2 linked regions of the Cellvibrio sp. PSBB006 genome follow. The protein of the gene in region 2 interacts with the protein of the main gene of each other region in a pairwise test. Links are inferred from orthologs where the notes say so. Each region holds a gene or a part of one and is shown on either strand. Other genes may lie near its edges.

Evidence for each region.
Region 1: the proteins of rpe (region 2) and eno interact in binary tests that used the Escherichia coli proteins (3 or more experiments, as listed by UniProt). The link is inferred for Cellvibrio sp. PSBB006 from one-to-one orthologs.

Annotation. Positions count from the first base shown.
Region 1 is NZ_CP021382.1:5,112,431-5,118,675, reverse strand. What follows is about bases 3,248-6,245. They hold eno (phosphopyruvate hydratase), read right to left. Parts: upstream 5,393-6,245; coding sequence 4,103-5,392; downstream 3,248-4,102. Other genes in these bases: kdsA (3-deoxy-8-phosphooctulonate synthase), read right to left, coding at 5,429-6,245; ftsB (cell division protein FtsB), read right to left, coding at 3,685-3,963; ispD (2-C-methyl-D-erythritol 4-phosphate cytidylyltransferase), read right to left, coding at 3,248-3,657. Outside these bases: CBR65_RS21335 (protein-L-isoaspartate(D-aspartate) O-methyltransferase), read right to left, coding at 1-290; tRNA pseudouridine(13) synthase TruD, read right to left, coding at 425-1,438; CBR65_RS21325 (YheT family hydrolase), read right to left, coding at 1,472-2,440; ispF (2-C-methyl-D-erythritol 2,4-cyclodiphosphate synthase), read right to left, coding at 2,468-2,941; more of ispD, read right to left, coding at 2,938-3,247. UniProt on the Escherichia coli protein: Catalyzes the reversible conversion of 2-phosphoglycerate (2-PG) into phosphoenolpyruvate (PEP). It is essential for the degradation of carbohydrates via glycolysis.
Region 2 is NZ_CP021382.1:4,777,472-4,783,513, reverse strand. What follows is about bases 997-3,791. They hold rpe (ribulose-phosphate 3-epimerase), read right to left. Parts: upstream 2,848-3,791; coding sequence 2,146-2,847; downstream 997-2,145. Other genes in these bases: CBR65_RS19865 (DUF3530 family protein), read left to right, coding at 3,042-3,791; trpE (anthranilate synthase component I), read right to left, coding at 997-1,777. In the rest of the region: CBR65_RS19880 (aminodeoxychorismate/anthranilate synthase component II), read right to left, coding at 1-305; more of trpE, read right to left, coding at 308-996; more of CBR65_RS19865, read left to right, coding at 3,792-4,010; CBR65_RS19860 (protein kinase), read left to right, coding at 4,169-6,042. UniProt on the Escherichia coli protein: Catalyzes the reversible epimerization of D-ribulose 5-phosphate to D-xylulose 5-phosphate.

The sequences.
Region 1 (6,245 bases), 330 kb from region 2 along the record:
AGGATGGTAGTTTGATACCCGGACCCCGTACCTACTTCCAAAACCTTTTCAAGTTTACCGCCGCTGGCTCCCAACAGGATTTCCGTCATACGCGCCACTATGTAAGGTTGGGAAAGCGTTTGGCCGTAGCCGATGGGTAGCGCGGTATCTTCATAGGCGCGGTGAGAGAGGGCTTCATCCAGAAAGATATGGCGTGGTGTGTTGCGAATGACGTCCAGGACGCGGATGTTGGTAACGCCCTGTTCACTCAGGCGTTGTATCAAACGTTCACGGGTGCGTTGCGAGGTCATACCAATGCCCTCGAAGATCAAACTGCTCACGCTCAGCCCTCACCTTTTTCTGTACCCGGTTCTTTAGCTGACGGGTTCATTGTTATCTGGCTACCACAGCAGCCACCCCAAAATTGGCCAACTATACCATACTCTCACTGCGCTTCAGGTTTTCCCTCGGCAGCCCCAACAAGGTTCGTCGGAGCGGATTGCAGCACTAAAATTTCGCGCAATAGCGCCGTCGCAAATTCACCGCTCCCGAGCGCAAAACTGATCACCAGATGCTGTGCGGTCACACCATCTTCCCAATGCCAGCTCAACGCTTGAGGACGCAATACCAAAGGCCGACGCTCCTGATGCAGGCCGACATGCTCCAGTGCATTACACCACTCAGTCCAATCCTTTAGTGCTTCCTGCTCCACCGCCAAGGTTGCCGATGAACTGGTCAGCCGGCCACGCCCCCAGAGCGGGCCACTGGGCGCAGCTTCAGGATCACCTGACAACAGCATAGACCAATTGCTTTCCTGCACCCGAGCGGCCACAACCAGATTAAATAAATACGAGCGCGCTGCCGACAACACCAGACCACGTTTTTGTTTATCGCGAATCGCTTTGCCGGCAAAAAGCTGTTGCGCCAACACTAAATTATTACCTTGATGACCGAAGCGTTGTTCACCGAAATAATTGGGTACACCTTGGGCACTGATAAGTTGCAGGCGCTGTTCAGTATCGCTCACCGCGGCGGCCTGAACATTGCGCAGCCGAATGACAAATTTATTTTCCTCGTGATCGCCGCGACGCAGTTTGCGCGAATGTCGATGCCGCGCGAGAAGTTGTACCGAATCACTATTCAACAATTGCCAATCAGGTTCCTGTCCCTTGGGTAAATAAACACTGAACCATTGTGTGGTAACGGCATGCCGGTCTTTACGTCCACCATAACCCACATCATTGATGCTGACCTGTGCCAAATGTGCAATCTGCTCCGCAACCCAGGCAGTATTCTCACCGCGCTTGCGAATATGCAAATACACATGTTCACCCTCCTCCTGCGGCTCAAAGCCCAGGACTTCATCCACCTGGAAGTCCTCCGGCAGTAAACGAAAATCACCGACGTGTGTCGGTGAACCGAACGCACAGGGAAAATCCAACGGAAATTGTGCAGACATAACGCAGTAAAACTCTTAAGAAGAAAGTGAATATCAGTATTGAGCGAAGTAATGTAAAAACCGCCGATCCATCCACCAATCGCCAGCATGACTTAAATAACCGACGTGGCCACCGGTCCTGGTCAATTCGAGTGTGAGCAGTGAATGATGTTGTGCTTCGACCAGCGGATAACATGCCGCATTTAAAAATGGATCATTTTGCGCATTAACCAATAACGTGGGTACAGCAATGTTGTGTAGGAAATATTTTGCACTGCAACGAGCATATAGATCTTCCGCACTGGCAAAACCATTCAGTGGCGCAGAAACATAATGGTCGTAATCGCGCAGAGTATTTATCTTGTCGAGTACAGAAAGATCAATAGTGCCGGGAAATTTTTTAGCTTTACGACGCAAGCGCTTTTTCATATCACCGACAAAACGCAGTCGATAAATCATTTTGCTCCAGTGATCCAGGGTTTGCACACAACCGGCCAAATCAACCGGTACCGATGCCGTTGCAGCACAACGAACGCCGCGCGCTTGCGCTTTATCACCTTGTTCACCCAACCATTTCAGTAGGATATTGCCACCAAGTGAATAGCCTGCTAAATAAATTTCACGGTAACCTTGTTGTTCAGCCCAGACCACCATCGCGTCAAGATCTTCGCTGCAACCGGAGTAATACAACTTGGCCAGACGGTTATCAGTTTCTCCACAACCGCGCAGGTTCCAGGCGAGCACATCAAAACCGCTCTTCCGCGCCGCGTGACAAATACCCAATACATAAGGTTGACGCGAACTGCCTTCCAAACCGTGGGTGGCGATCAATAATTTACGCGGCTGGTCGGCGGAAATATCCGCTGTATAAAAATCGGCGGCGAGTTGGTCACCATCCGGGAGATCGATAAAACGAATATTTGTTGACGACGACAGAGGTCGCATAATGACCGGCATCAAGGTTTGCATATGCCCGCCGGGCATCCACCAGGGAGAACGAAATTCAGAATGGATAATGGGCATGGTGGAATATCCTTTTCACGACTGGCATCACAGCTTGGTCAGCAACACAACAGCATACGCGGCAATGCCTTCTTCGCGTCCGGTAAAACCCAAACGCTCTGTCGTGGTAGCTTTAATATTGATCTGGTTCAGTTGACACTGTAAATCTTCTGCCACATGGCCGACCATGTGAGGAATATAATTCGCCATGCGCGGCGCCTGGGCAACGATAGTCATATCCGCATTTTCCAGGCACCAGCCATTGGCTTTTACTTTGCTGTAAACCATGCGCAGTAATGCGCGGCTGTCCGCATTGCGGTATTGCATATCGGTATCGGGAAAATGTTTGCCTATATCGCCCAAGGCTGCCGCGCCTAATAACGCATCACTTAATGCGTGTAAAAGTACATCGCCATCTGAGTGTGCAACCAAGCCGTGATGGTGAGGAATTACTACTCCGCCAATAACAATCTTGTCACCGACACCGAAGGCGTGAACATCGTAGCCATGCCCGATTCTCATATTGTATCTTCCTGTTGCTGCAAGATAGTGTGCGCCAATGCCAGGTCTTCCGGTCGGGTAATCTTGATGTTATCTGCGCGACCTTCAACAACGCGATGGGAATGACCATTGGCTTCCAGTGCGGATGCCTCGTCGGTGATGGCTTGTCCGCTTGCCAGCGCGCTGGCGAGTGATGCGCGCAATAAACCGTAACGAAACAGTTGTGGCGTTTGTGCTTGCCAAAGCTCGCGACGATCCATGGTAGCAATAATAGTCCCGTTTACATCGACCCGCTTGATGGTATCGCTGACCGGCACCGCCAAAATGCCTCCCACCGGATCTTCTGCCAATTCCGCGCACAAGGTTTGAACAAGCGAAAGCGTGATACAAGGTCGCGCGGCATCGTGCACCAGCACCCAGTCTTCGGCGTGCGCCTGTTCCGCCAACGTATTTAATGCATTCAAAACTGAATCGCTGCGCTCAGCGCCACCGTCGACACGGGTAATGCGTGGGTCAGAACTGATCGGCAACTGCGGCCAGTTGTTATCCGTCGGACTGACAGCAACCAGCAAGCCGGATACCGTGGGCAAACAGAGCAGCCGCTCAAGCGTGTGTTCGAGGATTGTTTTACCTGACAGGGTTAAATACTGCTTTGGTATCGCCGCGCCCATACGGCTACCGACACCGGCAGCCGGTACGATAATCCAATAACGCGGTGAGGTATCTGAGTGAGCCATGGAGTGGTTAAGCAAGGGCTGACCGGACTACTGTCGGGGTTCGAGAATCATAAAAAATGTCTCGTCTTTTTTGATCATACCGATGTCATTACGCGCGCGCTCTTCCACACTGTCGAGGCCGGTTTTCAGGTCTTCAACCTCAACCGCAAGAATCCGGTTGCGTTCGCGTAACCGACTATTATCCGCTTGTTGTATCTTGATCTCCCGCTCCAGTCGATTGACATCGGCAAGGCTACCTTCGCTGATCCACAGACGATACTGTAGTGCAGCCAGCAGAATGATCAAAATACCCAGCATCCATTTCATAATGGCGTCAGTTGCTCATGAGTGATGATCGGCAATCTTACACAATTGTGGCGGGGAATAGCACCCGCTGATGATCGACATGTTAAGTAGAAAACAAAAACGGGCCACTGAGGGCCCGTTTTGTATAACAAGGAACAACTTATGCCTTGAACTCTGCTCGACCTTTGTAAGCTGCAGCGGCACCCAATTCGGCTTCAATACGCAGCAGACGGTTGTACTTGGATACGCGGTCAGAACGACACAATGAACCGGTTTTGATTTGGCCGGCAGCGGTAGCCACGGCCAGATCGGCGATGGTAGTGTCTTCGGTTTCACCGGAGCGGTGAGAAATCACAGCAGTGTAACCGGCATCCTGGGCCATCTTGATGGCATCCAGAGTTTCAGACAGCGAACCGATCTGGTTAAATTTAATCAGGATAGAGTTAGCGATCTTTTTATCGATACCTTCTTTCAGGATTTTGGTATTGGTCACGAACAAGTCATCACCAACCAATTGCACCTTGTTACCGATCTTGTTGGTCAGGTCAGCCCAGCCGTCCCAATCGCTTTCGTCTTTGCCGTCTTCGATGGAGATAATCGGGTATTTGTTGGCGAGGTCTGCCAGGTAATCAGAGAACTCGGTGGAGCTGAACACTTTACCTTCACCAGCCAGATCGTATTTGCCGTCTTTGTAGAATTCAGACGCCGCACAATCCAGTGCCAGCGTCACATTGTCACCCAATTTGTAACCGGCTTTTTCCACCGCTTCGGCGATTACTTTCAGAGCTTCTTCGTTAGAGGGCAGGTTGGGCGCAAAACCACCCTCATCACCTACAGCAGTATTCAACCCTTTGTCGTGCAGGATTTTTTTCAGGTTGTGGAAAATTTCTGCGCCCATGCGCAGGGCTTCGGCAAAGGTTTTTGCACCGACTGGCTGCACCATGAATTCCTGGATGTCGACGTTGTTGTCGGCGTGCTCACCACCGTTGATGATGTTCATCATCGGCACTGGCATGGAGTATTTACCGGGGGTGCCGTTCAGGTCAGCGATGTGAGCATAGAGCGGTACGTTTTTAGCAATCGCTGCCGCTTTTGCTGCTGCGAGAGATACCGCCAGAATGGCGTTAGCGCCGAGTACTGATTTATTGTCAGTACCATCAGCTTTAAGCATGGCGTCATCCAATGCGCGTTGGTTCAGTGCATCCATCCCCACCAGCAAACCTTTGATGGTGCTGTTGATGTTATCAACCGCTTTCAACACACCTTTACCCATATAGCGGGACTTGTCGCCATCGCGCAGTTCCAGGGCTTCGCGAGAACCGGTTGAAGCGCCGGAGGGTGCACAAGCTGAACCTGTTGCACCGCTCTCCAGAATGACTTCCGCCATGACCGTGGGGTTGCCGCGGCTATCCAATACTTCAAACGCTTTAATGTCGACTATCTTGCTCATGGTTACTCCAATGTTTCTCTTTAAAAAATTAATAGATTACTTGATGTCCAGGGGAGGAAAGTGTTTTACCAGATCATCAAGCGCTTTCATTTGCGCAAGGAAAGGTTCCAGCTTGTCCAATGGCAGTGCACTGGGGCCATCGCATTTGGCGTTATCCGGGTCGGGATGCGCTTCCAGAAATAAACCGGCAAGGCCCACCGCCATACCCGCACGAGCCAGCTCGGCCACCTGGTGTCGACGACCGCTGGATGCAGCACCCATAGGATCACGGCATTGCAGGGAGTGCGTCACATCAAAGATCACTGGCGCATTATCACTGACCTCGCGCATGGTGCGAAAACCCAGCATATCCACCACCAGGTTGTCATAACCAAAGTTGGTGCCACGGTCACATAAAATAATTTTATCGTTGCCACACTCACGGAATTTTTCCACGATATTTTTCATTTGACCCGGGCTTAAAAACTGCGGCTTTTTAATGTTAATAACCGCATTGGTTTTCGCCATGGCCATGACCAGGTCAGTTTGACGCGCCAGGAACGCGGGCAATTGAATGACATCGCAGACATCCGCTACTGGCTGACACTGGTAAATTTCATGCACATCGGTAATCACCGGAATATCAAAGGTTTGTTTGATTTCCTGAAAAATCTTTAAACCCTCTTCCATACCGGGACCGCGATAGGAATGAATGGATGAACGGTTAGCTTTATCGAAAGAGGCTTTGAAGACGTAGGGAATGCCCAATTTTTGCGTTACGTTCACATAAGCTTCAGCAACCTGCATCGCCATATCGCGCGACTCAAGCACATTCATGCCGCCGAATAACACAAACGGCAAGGTGTTGCCGACG
Region 2 (6,042 bases):
CCGTGCATGACGTGAGGAGCGCGAATGACCTTGCCACCAAATGCCTGGCCGATACTTTGATGGCCGAGACAAATGCCGAGCAAGGGAATCTTGCCAGCGTAAGTCTTGATGGTTTCCACCGAAATACCCGCCTCATTGGGCGTACAGGGGCCGGGTGAAATCACGATCTTTTCCGGCGCCAGACGCGCGATGTCCTCCACGGTAATTTCATCGTTGCGCACGACTTCCACATCCGCTTTCAGCTCGCCCAGGTACTGCACCACGTTATAGGTAAAGGAGTCGTAGTTGTCGATCATCAGTATCATGATTATTCCCCCACCATGTCGACGGCTTTGAAGATGGCGCGCGCTTTGTTCATGGTTTCTTTCCACTCCAGCGCTGGTATTGAATCGGCCACGACACCGGCGCCGGCCTGCACATAAAGTTTGCCGTCTTTGATAACTGCCGTACGAATTGCAATGGCGGTATCCATATTGCCGTTCCAGGCGATATAACCCACCGCGCCGCCATAGATACCGCGCTTTTCACTTTCCAGTTCGTCGATGATTTCCATCGCGCGAATCTTGGGCGCACCGGAGAGCGTCCCCGCCGGCAGGGCTGCGCGCAGTACATCCATCGCGCGCAATTCAGGTTTGATCTTGCCGGTGACGTTCGAGGTAATGTGCATTACGTGGGAATAGCGCTCGACCACCATCTTATCGGTGAGCTTTACGCTGCCCACTTCAGCCACGCGACCGACATCGTTGCGGCCAAGGTCGATCAACATCAAATGCTCGGCAATTTCTTTCGGATCGGCCACCAGTTCCGCTTCCAGGGCTTTGTCTTCTTCCGGCGTATGGCCGCGACGACGGGTACCGGCGATAGGCCGCACCGTTACGTCACCGTCTTCCAGACGCGCCAGAATTTCCGGGCTGGAACCCACTACATGGTGATCGCCCAAATCCAGGAAATACATGTAAGGCGATGGATTTAAATTGCGCAGTGCGCGATACAAATTCAGCGGTTCCGCCGTGAAATCGATAGATAAACGCTGGGAGATAACCACCTGCATGGTATCGCCGGCCAGCACGTAATCCTTGATGCGATTGACCGCGTCCTGAAACGGTTGCTCACCGTAATGCGAGCGGAATTTCTGTTCACTGGCGCCGTTCATACCGAGTGTTAAATCCGGCGTTGACGGCACAGGACCGCGCAAGCGCGCTTCCAATTCATCCAGACGTTGCGTCGCGATCTGGTAGGCGTTGTCGATCTCCGGATTGGCATGAATGACAAAAATCAATTTACCGGCGAGGTTATCGAAAACCAGTACCTCATCGGACACCGTCAATAAAATATCCGGTGTGCCGATGATATCTTTAGGCTCGCTGGCTTTCAGGTGCGGCTCAACATAACGCACACAATCGTAAGCGAAGTAACCCACCAGGCCACCGGTAAAACGCGGCAGACCCGGCAACTCCGGCGCGCGATAGCGCTGCTTGAATGCTTCAACAAATTCCAGAGCGTCGGCCTGGGTAGTTTCCTCAACCACGACACCATCGCGCTCGATACGAATATGTTCACCGAAGGCTTTTAATACCGTGCGGGCCGGTAGGCCGATCATGGAATAACGACCCCATTTTTCGCCGCCCTGCACGGATTCAAACAGATAGGAATAAGGCCCGCGGGCCAATTTCAGATAGGAAGATAAAGGAGTATCAAGGTCAGCCAGCACTTCGCGCATCACCGGAATGCGGTTATAGCCTTGCGCGGCCAACTCAGCAAATTGTTCAGGAGTCATGGATTTACCTTTCGGGTTCGCCCGCAAGAGGTGGGCGAATCACGCTATTTTTATCGGGTAATTCATCTGCGCCTGACGCGGCATGAAAGATGTCGGACAACAGATGAGGTGAAGACAACCCGGCTGCTGACAGACTGCGAGGCTAGATAATAAGTGCTAGCTAGACAGACTGCGCGCGGGCAGAAATGGACTAGCGACGCCATCGGGCGACGAGGGCGGCACGCTCTTGCAGATGTAAGCCTGAAAGTTTCACAGGGCTTCTCCTTATGGACTGGCGGCCAGTTTACTCAAATAAAACCAGACTGCCTATCCCCAATATTTCACAATTTAACCGGTTACTTAATATAACCCCGCCGACTGCAACCGGTTCAACCCTTATTGGCCAATGCCAGTTCCGCACGCATGGCCGCAATGGTCGCGGCGTAATCGTCGGTATTAAAAATGGCCGAGCCGGATACAAAAGTATCGGCCCCGGCGGCGGCCAGCGCACGGATGTTTTCGGTAGATACACCGCCGTCGACTTCGAGGCGAATGTTATAGCCGCTGGCATCGATCAGCGCACGCGCTTCGCGCACCTTATCCAGCACATAAGGAATAAACTGCTGTCCACCAAAACCGGGGTTAACGGACATCAACAGCAGCATGTCCATCTTTTCCATCACGTATTTGATTTCGTCCAGCGAACTGGCCGGGTTAAGCACCAAACCAGCGAAACAACCGCGATCCTTGATCAACTGCAGCGAGCGATCCACATGGCGTGAGGCTTCAGGATGAAAGGTAATAAAAGTCGCGCCGGCGTCAGCGAACTGACCAATCAGGTCATCCACCGGCTCCACCATCAGGTGCACATCAATCGGTGCGGTTACGCCGTATTTCCGCAGCGCTTTGCACACCATAGGACCGATGGTGAGGTTGGGGACGTAATGATTGTCCATCACATCAAAGTGGATCATGTCAGCGCCAGCGGCCAACACAGCATCCACCTCTTCACCGAGGCGCGCGAAATCGGCGGAAAGAATGGAAGGCGCAATTCTGAAGTCCGCCTGGCGTGAATCCTTAAAGTTCTGCATAAATCACCCGATGACTGTTATGACAACGACTAAAATGTCCGCATTGTACTGAAAAAAACCATACTGGCAGCAGATTGCGCCCTAATGAATCACTATCCACTCGAAAAACCGGGACTATGAACTGTCTTTTGACTCGCCTCATCCATCGGGATTCACTCCGGCCGCACTGCTGGCTTTTTGTTGCCTGGTTGCTAATGTCCGCGCATGGCGTTTTGCACGCCCAGACCGCGGCACCGGCAGAAAATGCCCCGAACCCGGCGCCAGAAACGGCGGTTCCTGAGCCAGCACCCGAGCCGGAACCTGCACCCAGCGTGTCGCGCGAGGAGCGCTACAACCAATTGCTGGCAGAAGCCAAGCCGGATGAAGTGCGTTGGCTGGAAACGCCGGATGAAAAAATTCTTGCGCTGTTTCGCCCGACGGAAGCACGGACAACCAAGGGCGCCGTATTGATTCTCCATGCAGCCGAAGTTCCCCCTGGCTGGCCGCCCTCGTTTGAAAACCTGCGGCGTTATTTGCCGCGTTACGGTTGGGTCACCCTTGCCGTCGCCTTGCCCTCACAGCAACCATCAGCTGTTCCCGAACGGGAAATACCCCCGCCTGCCCAGGAAGAACAAACGGATCAACAGGAGGCGGCCGATGAAGCGACACCTGCTGAAGAGAAGCCAGCCGCTGAACCTCCCGAGCCCAAACCACAACCATCTCGCACCGAGATCATAGCGCGTCGCGTCGGTGCAGCAGCGGCCTTCCTGCGCGAACAAGGCCAGGAAAACATTCTGGTATTGGTGGATAACAGCAGTGTGGTCGACAGCATGGCTGCCCTGCAGCCGTCTGCCAGTAATACACCCCAGGCGTTGATACTGGTGAATCTGCAAACCCAGGAGCCGCTGACTCGCGAGCAACTGGAAGGACTCTTCGCCAATCCAGCGCTGCCAGTGCTTGATCTGTTTACCCAAGCAAATGATGACCAGCAGGCCGCCCTCCGACAGCGCCACCGTGCAGCGGCATTGCGCAATAAGATGGAAAATTATTACCCGCTTCAACTGCTGCCTTTACAGCCGCAAGACCTCGATAACCCGCGCAGTTTCTGGTTAGAGCGAACACGCGGTTTTATGGAGCGGCATGCGCAGGGAAAGGAAACAAAATCAGATGACAAACAGGAGTAATCGGGAAATCGTTAAAGCCGTCGCATTTTCCAACGCTTTCCCTTAATTCTGCTGAATGCCTTTAGGCGGCGATCGTGTTACTATTTTTCGGCTATTTTTGGCGTCAGCCATAACGGAATTACCAATAATCAATATCTGGAGCAAAGAGGAAAACTTGCGTGTCTGACAAGAAAGATTCAGCCAACACGCCCACCCCGGCAGATGATAAAACCCGCCTTGCTCGCCCGCCTGAAAAGCCAGCGGAACAAGCCACGGTTATTGCCAAAAAGTCTGCACCCAAAGCGGATGATGCGACCATTCTCGCCAGGAAAGCTCGCCCCAAGGCAGATGACGCGACTGTGCTCGCCAAAAAAACACAGCCTGCCGCAGACGAGGCCACGGTCTTCGCACCGGCTAAAAAGATTCAGGTAAACGCCCAATCTGCTGATAGCAAACCAGCAACAGCGCAGCCAAAAACCTCTGCGTCCAAAACCCCGACCGCCGCTGCCGCTACGCAATACACCCAATACCGCGCCAATACGACCAATAATTCCTCTGGCTTTGCCAAAGCCAGTGAGCTGGCCGAACAGGCACTGAGTGGCAGCGGCGCGGGCACCTTGTTGAAAAAACGCTTTTTATTGGAAGACGCTTTGGGCCAGGGCGGCATGGGTACGGTGTATAAAACCCGTGATCTACGCAAAGTCGAAGCGGAAGATCCGAATCCTTATATCGCCACCAAAGTATTAAACCAGGATTTCCAGAATCACCCGGACGCGTTTGTCACGCTCCAGCAGGAAGCCGCCAAGTCACAAACCCTGGCGCACCCGAATATCGTCACCGTGCACGACTTTGATCGCGATGGCGATATCCTGTTTATGACCATGGAGTTATTGCACGGTGACCCGCTGGATAAATTGCTGAAAGAGCATCGCAATACCGGCCTGCCCGTCGCTACCGCACTGCGATTGGCGAAAGATTTATGCGCAGCCTTGATGTATGCCCACAAGCGTCATTTGATCCACGCCGACTTCAAACCCGGTAACGTGTTTGTGATGCGCGACGGTTCCGCCAAGGTGCTGGATTTCGGCATCGCACGCGCGGCTTCCAAGGAAACCCAGCGCCATCAGTTTGATGCCGGGCAACTGGGTGCACTGACGCCGGCTTATGCCACGATTGAAATGATCAACGATGAGCCCATCAGCTTCGCGGATGACGTCTACGCGCTGGCCTGTGTGATTTATGAGATGCTCGCCGGCCGCCACCCGTATAACAATGTGTCCGCGCTTGATGCACAACAACAAAAGCTGAAACCCAAGCGCATCGAAAAATTAACCGCTACACAATGGAAAGCTTTGAGTCGCGGCCTTGCGCTGGAAAAAGCACAACGCACCCCCACAGTTGAACAATTTCACCACGAGCTGTTTCCGCGCCGTAAACCACTGATGCTGAAAGTCGCAGCGGTGTTATTGCCGGTATCACTGATCGGCCTCGGCTGGTTTGCTTACAGCAACTACCAGGCCGAAGTACAAATCCAGAATACTATCAATGAAAAAATTGCGTTAGCGCAAAGCTGTTTTGCGCAGAGTGATTTTGATTGCGCCATTGAGGAAAGTCTGGTGGTGACCAACCTTGAACCGGACAACCGAGTTGCGCGCGACTTATTAAACAGTGCGCAACTGGCGCACCAGAAACAACAGGATGCCAGCCGTATTGCAAGTCTCATGCAAGACGCTGAAGTCTGCTTCACGCAAGCGGATTTTGCCTGCACCCAAATCAAAACCCGCGAGCTACTCAAGCTCGATGAAGCCCACGCAGCCGCACAACGATTATTGAATAGCGCTACCGAATCCATGGCGCTTTCTCAAATCGCACAGCGCACCGACAATTGTTTGCAAAACGGCGATATTGAATGTGCGGAAGCCTTGGTAAACGAGGCCGTTGGTATCAACGCAAGCCATCAAACAACCTTGTTGCTGCAGAATAAATTATTAGCGGCACAGACCGGCGCTCAGGAACAACAGGCCGAAATTAACGACGCGTTAAATAAAGCGCG